4 regions of the Fictibacillus sp. B-59209 genome follow, and region 4 is predicted to be linked to each of the others. Evidence: riboswitches for the same ligand, from Rfam matches in the RefSeq annotation. Region 4 holds a riboswitch; each other region holds the start of a gene.
The links. A riboswitch is a leader RNA that binds a small molecule or an ion and turns the genes downstream of it on or off. The one in region 4 is predicted to bind S-adenosylmethionine.
Positions count from the first base shown of each region.

Region 1: linked by a shared signal. The riboswitch ahead of P4361_RS16915 (homoserine dehydrogenase) and the one ahead of P4361_RS19915 (ABC transporter ATP-binding protein) in region 4 are both predicted to bind S-adenosylmethionine.
Region 2: linked by a shared signal. The riboswitch ahead of P4361_RS06190 (MetQ/NlpA family ABC transporter substrate-binding protein) and the one ahead of P4361_RS19915 (ABC transporter ATP-binding protein) in region 4 are both predicted to bind S-adenosylmethionine.
Region 3: linked by a shared signal. The riboswitch ahead of P4361_RS09270 (methionine biosynthesis PLP-dependent protein) and the one ahead of P4361_RS19915 (ABC transporter ATP-binding protein) in region 4 are both predicted to bind S-adenosylmethionine.

Region 1 covers NZ_JARMMC010000020.1:96,894-99,094, reverse strand. Annotated here, with positions in the region: gene P4361_RS16920 (undecaprenyldiphospho-muramoylpentapeptide beta-N-acetylglucosaminyltransferase) at 1-381, opposite strand, end outside; SAM riboswitch class I at 507-616, shown strand; SAM riboswitch class I at 717-825, shown strand; gene P4361_RS16915 (homoserine dehydrogenase) at 933-2,201, shown strand.
Region 2 covers NZ_JARMMC010000008.1:171,261-173,461, reverse strand. Annotated here, with positions in the region: gene P4361_RS06200 (DinB family protein) at 1-191, opposite strand, end outside; gene P4361_RS06195 (hypothetical protein) at 249-437, opposite strand; SAM riboswitch class I at 762-876, shown strand; gene P4361_RS06190 (MetQ/NlpA family ABC transporter substrate-binding protein) at 996-1,829, shown strand; gene P4361_RS06185 (NUDIX hydrolase) at 2,164-2,201, opposite strand, start outside.
Region 3 covers NZ_JARMMC010000014.1:53,127-55,327, reverse strand. Annotated here, with positions in the region: gene P4361_RS09270 (methionine biosynthesis PLP-dependent protein) at 1-1,081, opposite strand, end outside; SAM riboswitch class I at 1,156-1,271, opposite strand; gene P4361_RS09265 (hypothetical protein) at 1,744-2,046, shown strand.
Region 4 covers NZ_JARMMC010000028.1:23,861-26,061, reverse strand. Annotated here, with positions in the region: gene P4361_RS19920 (VanW family protein) at 1-229, opposite strand, end outside; SAM riboswitch class I at 404-511, shown strand; gene P4361_RS19915 (ABC transporter ATP-binding protein) at 808-1,575, shown strand; gene P4361_RS19910 (ABC transporter permease) at 1,597-2,201, shown strand, end outside.

The DNA of each region.
Region 1 (2,201 bases), on a different contig from region 4:
ACTAAGATCGGATTCATGGGTCACAATTGGCACCTTGTTCATCCGGCTGCCGAGGATTACGGGAACGGAGACGAAACCACCCTTTGAAAAGACCACGTCTGGTTTTATGGTCTTGATGAGCCGAAATGCTTCAAATGCTCCTTGCATGACACGGAACGGATCTTTAAAATTGTTCCAGTCAAAATAGCGCCTTAGTTTACCAGTAGATATGCTGTAATAGCGGACGCCTTCGATGGTTTCTGTCAGTTGCCGTTCAATTCCTCCTTTTGAACCGATATAGCTGACTTCCCAGCCTTCTTTTAAGAACAAAGGAATCAGAGCCAGGTTAACAGAAACGTGCCCGGTGGAACCTCCCCCGGTGAATACGATTTTCTTGCCCAAACCTTCCACCCCTTTTATTTATGTGTTTCTATCATACCAAAAATAATCTGCAATGATTCCAGAAATATCTGAATAATGGTTGACGCTCTCCTGTCTGCCGTGATAGAGTAAGACTAATTTAATGAAGCTTATCAAGAGCGGCGGAGGGAAAGGCCCAATGAAGCCCGGCAACCTTCAAGTATTCTACTTGAAAAGGTGCTAAATCCTTCAAAGGTAAAACTTTGGGAGATAAGAGACGGATCGGAACCATACAGCTCTCTTATCTTCGTGATAAGGGGGTTTTTTGTACTAAAAAAATAAAGTGCTACATAACATGTTTCAATCTCATGATAATACTCTTATCCAGAGCGGCGGAGGGAAAGGCCCGATGAAGCCCGGCAACCTTCAAGTATTCTACTTGAAAAGGTGCTACTACCTGCAGGAAAGAACCCTGGATGATAAGAGGAGGCCGGACTGCAGACCTCTTCTTTAGAAAGAGGTTTTTTCTTTTGCCATCATACAGATACCATTCATCCACTAATAAAAAATTTACTTTTGCAGAAGGAGTGATTATGTTGAAAGAATTAAAAATAGCACTGCTGGGGCTGGGGACTGTAGGATCCGGCGTATATACATCCATCATGGATAGAAAAGGTGCTTTAGAAGAATTGCTGGGTCATCGTCTGAAGCTGTCCAGTATTTTGATTAAGGATTCTTCCAAAGCAAGGCCTTTCGTAAAGGGGGTACCGTTGACGTCCGAATTCGAGAAGGCGATCGGGGAAGAAGTGCCTGATGTGGTCATTGAGGCGATTGGCGGAATCGAGCCTGCACGGTCTTACATCATACAATCACTTGAAGCGGGATGCCATGTGATTTCTGCGAATAAAGATTTGATTGCCCGGCATGGAGAAGAATTAACAGAGCGTGCTGCCGCAAAGGGTGTCCGTTTTGTCTATGAAGCGAGCGTAGGCGGAGGAATACCGATTTTGAGAACATTGAGGGAGCTTTTAAGAATCAATCGGATACAGCATGTAGAAGCCATTTTAAATGGAACGTCCAACTTCATTCTTTCGTACATGAGAACGACAGGTTCCTCGTTTGAAGAAGCGCTGGAACTGGCCCAGAAAAAAGGATATGCAGAGCCGGATCCAACAAATGACATCGAAGGCTTGGACGCATTTTACAAAGCGATGGTGTTGAGCAAATGGATTTATGGCGTGCAGCCATCCTGGGAAGAAGTGCAGGTGGAGGGGATTGGAAATGTGCTTCTTGAGGAGATTCAACTGGCTGAGCAGCTGGGGCTTCGGCTGAAGCATCTCGTTCTTTTAAACGATAGACTTGATCTCCAGGTACAGCCTGTATTTGTGGATAGCGATCATCCGCTGTATGGTGTGGAAGGCGTGGACAATGCCGTCCGTATTCAGACAGACCTTCTCGGCTGTTTGACCTTGCAAGGGCCGGGAGCTGGTGCAGAAGCAACAGCAAGTGCCATTGTGGAAGACTTATTATCGATCTATGAAACTAGGGAAGTATATAGAAACAAACCGGCTGTATCGGAACTCTGCCCTAAGAAACAAGAACAAGAGGTGAATACCTACCTTCTCGTCGGTGAAAAAATTGATTTTACAAAGGAAAGGGTTTCAGCAATTGAAAGGCATGGAATCATTTTAGACCGGACTTCTCTTCGTTTTCAGCATACTTCCCTTGCTGCCCTGCTTTATGAAGGACCGCTCCCTCTAGAAGAGGAGGATGAGTTTATTCCAGTGAACAGCATCTATCCGGTCCGTCTGTCAAAAAGCGGCAAGGGGGCAGAGAAAGAAAAGGTGCCGGTGGCAGAATAG
Region 2 (2,201 bases), on a different contig from region 4:
TGAGTGGCCCCATTCAAGATCATAAAGTCCGCTTTATAGATCACGGCTAGATGGGCTAACAGTTCCCGTAACGTTCTTTTCTCCGCTCCCAGCGAAAGTTCCAGGTCGCTTTCTTCCATGATTTCTAAAATTTTTAAAATGTAATGGTTGGCTACCTCCAGCTGGTGAAAAATTGGTTTTATTATATTCATGAGGACTCCTTTCTCAGTAAACAAAAAAACCCTCATATAAGGGTTTCATAGTCAAAATTAAACGCCAGTGCGACGGTGCTGGTTGTTGGCCTTTTTCGTCTGCTGGCTTTTCATTTGTTTGGTTGATTTAACCGGGTTTGTAGAAAGCTTTCCGTTAGCCTGCTGCTGCTTTTTTTCAGCCAGCTTTTGCTTGATCGCTTCCTGATAGCTCAGCTTTTTAGGCTGCCCATTATTTTCAGATGACATATTTCGTACCTCCTTATGCCGTGTAGATCATACTTTAATGATATCTTCTTCCACATGTTTTGTCTGCATTTTTTTACAAATAGGGCAACTTAATTGGAGAACATGCCCCAATTTCGCTATGATAGATGGCAGAAACAAGGAAAGGAACGCTGCACATGGTGGATTTTGAATTGGATACAGTGGATTGCGAGAGGTTCGCTTTTTCTTGAAGAGCTCCGACACAAACACCTATAAATATATTTATACAATGGCTCTGTAAGAAAAAAAGGAATTGACATTATTTTGAATCCCTGCCATAATACAAAGTAATTTGATATGAGTACACTCTTATTAAGAGCAGGTGGAGGGAATTAGCCCTATGAAGCCCGGCAACCATTCATGCTGAATCACCAGTATGGAAACGGTGCTAAATCTAACAGCGAAAGCTGAGAGATGAGAGGTCAACGGATTTATTCGGAAGCCCTCTGTCTCTTTTGAGATTGAGGGCTTTTGGTTTAAATCCATGCTCTCAAGACAGTGTAGTACTATCAAAAAATGAAAATGGGGGTTGGGGAATCAATGAAATTAAAAAAATGGGGATTATTATTACTGGGAGTATTGATCGCAGCAGCATTATCGGCATGCGGATCATCTAGCACGAGCGGCGATGGGAAAAAGATAGAAAAATTAACTGTCGGTGCCTCTAATGTACCGCACGCTGTCATTCTAAAAGAAGCGGTTCCTTTGCTGAAGAAAAAAGGAATTGACCTGAAGATCGTCAAATTCCAAGATTACGTTCTGCCAAACAAAGCGCTGGCCAATAAAGAGATCGATGCTAACTACTTCCAGCACATTCCATACCTGGAGCAGCAATTGAAAGAAAATCCAAACTATAAATTCGAAAACGCCGGAGCCATTCACATTGAACCAATGGGCGTTTACTCTAAAAAATACAAATCACTAAAAGATTTGCCGGACGGTGCAAAAGTAATTCTGAGCAATTCAGTAGCTGAGCATGGCCGAATCCTTTCTATCTTTGAAAAAGCAGGATTGATCAAGCTTAAATCAGGCGTCGGGTACAAAGCACAGCTGAAGGACATTGTTGAAAATCCAAAGAAACTTAAATTTAAGGCTGACATCGAGCCAGCTCTTCTTACAAAGGCCTATCAGTACAATGAAGGAGATGCTATCGTCATCAACACGAACTATGCCATCGATGCAGGACTTAATCCAAAGAAAGATTCCATCGCACTAGAAGGGCCTGATTCTCCATTTGCCAACATCATCACTGTCCGCCAAGGAGATAAAGACAAGAAAGCCATTAAAACCCTGGTTGAAGTGCTTCATTCTAAAAAGATCCAAACGTTTATTGAAAAAGAATACAAAGGCGCCGTCCTTCCTGTTTCAAAATAAGTTGAAATAAGAGCCTGGAGAATTTTCTCCTGGCTCTTTTTTGGTATGGGGCATGTGGCGGGATGGTGTGTTTGGCATGTAACATGCTTGATCTGGCACGTAAAGCGAAAAAAGCAGACTGTAAACTCTGAAAAACGGCACGTAAACTCAGCAAAGTGGACAGTAAACCATACAAACCCGCATGTAAACTTAAAAATCAGTATTCAAACACGTTACCTGCACATTAAAAACACAGCATGCTCCTCAAAAAAAATTAAGCTTCCCCTCATCTTCGAGAAAGCTTCTTTTTCATCAAATAATTGTCCTTATTTTCTTGGATACTGCACTTCTTTTTTTAGCTTCTGACGGTTCCTCGCTGACTATAGGAGATGG
Region 3 (2,201 bases), on a different contig from region 4:
GTGCTTGCGATAAGTCATCTATAAGGTCATTTTCATCTTCAATTCCAACAGACAGCCGAAGGAGCCGGTTGCACACCCCTCGCTTGATGCGAATGTCATCCGGAATATCGGCATGGGTCTGAGTGGCCGGATAGGTGACGAAGCTTTCGACACCGCCCAAGCTTTCCGCAAATGTGATCAGTGAAATTCCTTTTAGAAAGTAGGGAATCCATTCTTCGTTACGAAGCCGGAAGGAAATCATTCCACCTTTTCCTGGGTAAAGCACATCCGTAACAGCTTCATGTTCTTGGAGAAAACCGACGACCGCCTTTGCGTTTTCTTCATGCTTTTTCATCCTTAATGCCAAGGTTTTCATGCCTCTCATCAACAGCCAGGCGTCAAAAGGGCTTAAAACGGCACCCGTAGCATTATGATGATAGGACAATTCTTCACATAATTTTTCTCCTTTTGCAGCAACGAGTCCTGCGAGTACATCGTTGTGTCCCCCAAGATATTTTGTCGCACTATGGATGACGATATCTGCCCCAAGTTCTATCGGCTTTTGAAGCAAAGGCGTATAGAATGTATTGTCTACAATCACGAGGAGACCATGTTCCTTTCCAATAGAAGCAATCGCCTGGATATCACAAGTTTCCATTAAAGGATTTGTCGGGGTCTCCAGAAAAATCGCTTTGGTATTCGCAGTAATCGCCTGTTTAATTTCAAGAGGATTCGCCGTGTCTGCGTATTTACAGGACAGCCCCCATTTTTTATAGCCTTCTTCCAATAACCGATAAGTACCGCCGTATAAATCGCTGGATACGATCCATTCATCCCCTGATTGAAAAAGGGAGAGGATGGTGGCGATCGCGGCCATTCCCGAACTGCAAGCAAAGCCTTGGTCCGCTCCCTCCAGGTCCGCGATCGCCTGTTCAAGCAGCTGGCGTGTCGGATTGCCGGTGCGTATGTAATCATACCCGCTTGATTCTCCTATCCCGGTATGGCGATAAGCGGTTGAAAAATAAACGGGCGGATTAACTGATCCTGTCCGGTCTTCACTTCGGTTGCCGATCTGAGCAAGCTTTGTTTCCGTTTTATACATGGAGATCCTCCTAATAAATAAAATAAAAAAAGCCTTCTAAGAAGAAGACTTTTGAGAAATATCAATTGTCGTTCTTCTTATCTTTCAAGTTCATTAACGAACTTGATGGATTTAGCACCTTTTCAGCCATCCGCGGCTGAAGGTTGCTGAGGTATCATCGGGCCATTCCCTCTACCTCTCTTGATAAGAAAACAAATCACGTATCAAATTGTAATTTATACTCTACAATAATATTCTGAATGTTTCAATAGGTATTTCAAAAAATATTGCTTTTTTAAAATTTCAACTAACCTTTTTATTACATTGGCGGCTGTATTGGTAAGGTACTCGAAAGTTAAAACTCGGGACGTACTTTAGTAAAAGGGCTAACTCTTCTGATAAACGATGAGATACTTTTTTCTTTTTTTGTTTTTCTCAATCAGCACCTACCTTTATTACATTTACACCAGATGATTTTAGTCCTGTATTTAAAGAGGTTTTCAGAAAACACTGGTTCCATTTACCATATTCGCAGGTAAATAGTCGGTTTACGCACAGAAATTAAGCAATTAAAAGCTTTTAACCTAAATCTTCTAAGTAAAATTGAAACGTTTTTATCAGTTTGAAAAAATGTTAGGAATGGTAATATTTATTAAAAACTACTAATTAAGGGAGTCTGACAGTTGATAGTTGAGACAGATAAATACTATATGCCTGGTAAAAATCGTGTCATCTTGCTGCCTGCCGTTTGGAGAGAGGAATTTAATATAACCGAAAATGACCTCCTCACTGTATGTAAAAAAGACGACTCAATCATCATTCAGGCCAATACCATAAACGAAGTAAAGGGAGCCAAATATATAAAGATTAATAAAAAAGGAGTGATAACCATTCCGAAATCTATAGATGAACAGCTGGATATTCGATTACATCAACTGTTCATTAATTCAAAATACTGTTCCTTTTTTATTGCACCTGTAAAATAGAAATGCCCTTCGTTTTGAATGAAAGCGAAGAAAATGAAACATGCTATCACCAAAGTCATAAATTTGGTGATGGCATGTTGGCCTCTTATCTGCTTTATATGGTGCTGCCTTGGTTGGCAGGTGTATTTCTTTTAAATAAGAAATGTAAACTCGTG
Region 4 (2,201 bases):
AATCATTAATTCTTGCATTAAGGGGCGGACGGTAAACCTGACCTTCCAATTTTGCAGCAAAAGACTCGAATTTTTCACCGTCTATGATAGGCGTACCTGGCAGCGGGACCATAAAGTCTTTTCGATCAATAATTGCGATGGTTTGGCCTTGCTGAATCAATGATATACTCTCAGGCGTATAGACAGGCTGTACGGCCAGAAGAATACCGGTTAACCATGAAAGTAACATAACAAAACAACCTCCCAAAAGATAGTATGAGGAAGGACGGCTGGATTTATGTAGTAAGCATTCACGTAATAATATTTAGATTTTTCAAAAAAGTTATTGACTTTCCATTGCATACCTGTTTTAATAACAATTAATCCGATGAGGATTATATGAATTAAAAACTCCATAAATTTTTTCTTATTCTGAGAGGTGGAGGGAATTGGCCCTGCGAAACCTCGGCAGCGGACTCTTTAACGAGAGAACTGTGCCAAATCCAACAAGCATCAGCTTGGACGATAAGAGAAGTAGAACGCTATTTAACTTCTTCTTACACGTCCATGAGATGTAAGAGGAAGTTTTTTATTGAGTAAAAAAATATCGTGCAGCTGATTGGTAAACCAAAGGCCGTGTCTCAACATTAGCAGACATGGCCTTTTGGTTTTCTTTTTTTCATAAACTGTTTCCGTTTGAAAGGGGGATTTTATTCGCTGCAAATGTTCAAAACGTTTCGTCGACCGGACAACCGGAGGCTTTCCTTAAAAAGGAGGTTTCCGGTTGTTTTCTTTTTGCAAAAACGCAGGGAAGAAGGGAGATATGATATGACTTTACTGCAAATTAGTAAACTCAATCGGAGTTTTGAAACAGGAAAAGGCGTGACAAAAGCACTTGAGCAAATAGATCTCGATGTGAATCAAGGAGAATTTATTACAGTGATCGGCCCGAGCGGCTGCGGAAAAAGCACATTATTAAAAATAATTGCTGGATTGGATACAAGGCATGAGGGCTCTGTATTGCTGGATAACCAAAAAGTATCCGGGCCGAGCATTGATAAAGGGTTTATTTTTCAAGAACCCAGGCTGTTTCCCTGGCTGACCGTGGAAAAAAATATCGCGGCCAACTTGCCTGTGAAAGAAAGTGCTACACAAGAAAAAGTTCGCGAGCTGATTAAGCTGGTACGGTTGGAGGACTTTGAAAATGCCTATCCAAAAGAGCTGTCGGGAGGAATGGCACAGCGGGTATCCATCGCAAGAGCCCTGCTTAGAAATCCTAAGATTCTTCTCTTAGATGAACCATTTGGAGCGTTAGATGCCTTTACCCGGTCACATATGCAAGAGGTACTGCTCAATATCTGGCAGAAGAACCGGACGACGATGATATTTGTGACTCACGACATCGATGAGGCCATTTATCTCGCCAGCACTATAGTGATCATGAATCCCCGGCCAGGCACAGTCAGGGAGGTCATACCGATTGAACTGCCTCATCCACGGAGAAAAACAGATCTTGCTTTCCAGGAAATACGAAAGCGGGTATTGAGTGAATTTGAAAAAGTGGAGGAAAGCGAGCGAGCAGCAACCGTCCGATAACGATATAAAGGAGATGGAAAAATGAGCAATCAGACTGGGGTATTAACGAGAACGACTGTAGAACGAAAACAAAGCATCAAGGAAACAGCATCAAAAAAACAGAGGAAAAACCCATTTCTATCCCATTGGGCACGAGGATTGGCATTTCCCGTTTTTATCATCATTATTTGGGAACTGTCAGGTGCTTACGGACTTATTTCTGCCACCTTGCTGCCAAGGCCGAGTGAAATCCTTATCGCATTTAAGGACTTAATCCGTACCGGGGAATTATTCACCCATTTTAAAATCAGCTTGTTCCGGGCACTTACAGGATTTTTAATTGGCGGGGGACTAGGACTTCTGGCCGGGCTGGCAGTTGGTTTCTCGAGCAAAACAGAGCAATCGCTTGATCCTACGTTTCAGATGCTGCGGACTATTCCATCGTTAGCTGTAATTCCTTTATTCATTCTCTGGTTTGGCTTTGGCGAGCTGTCAAAAATATTGCTGATCTCAAAATCTGCGTTCTTTCCGCTTTATGTGAATGCGTTCCTAGGGATACGCGGTGTGGACTCTAAACTGTTTGATGTAGCGAAGGTGCTTGAATTCAGCAAATGGAAACAGATCACAAAACTCATTCTCCCTGCTGC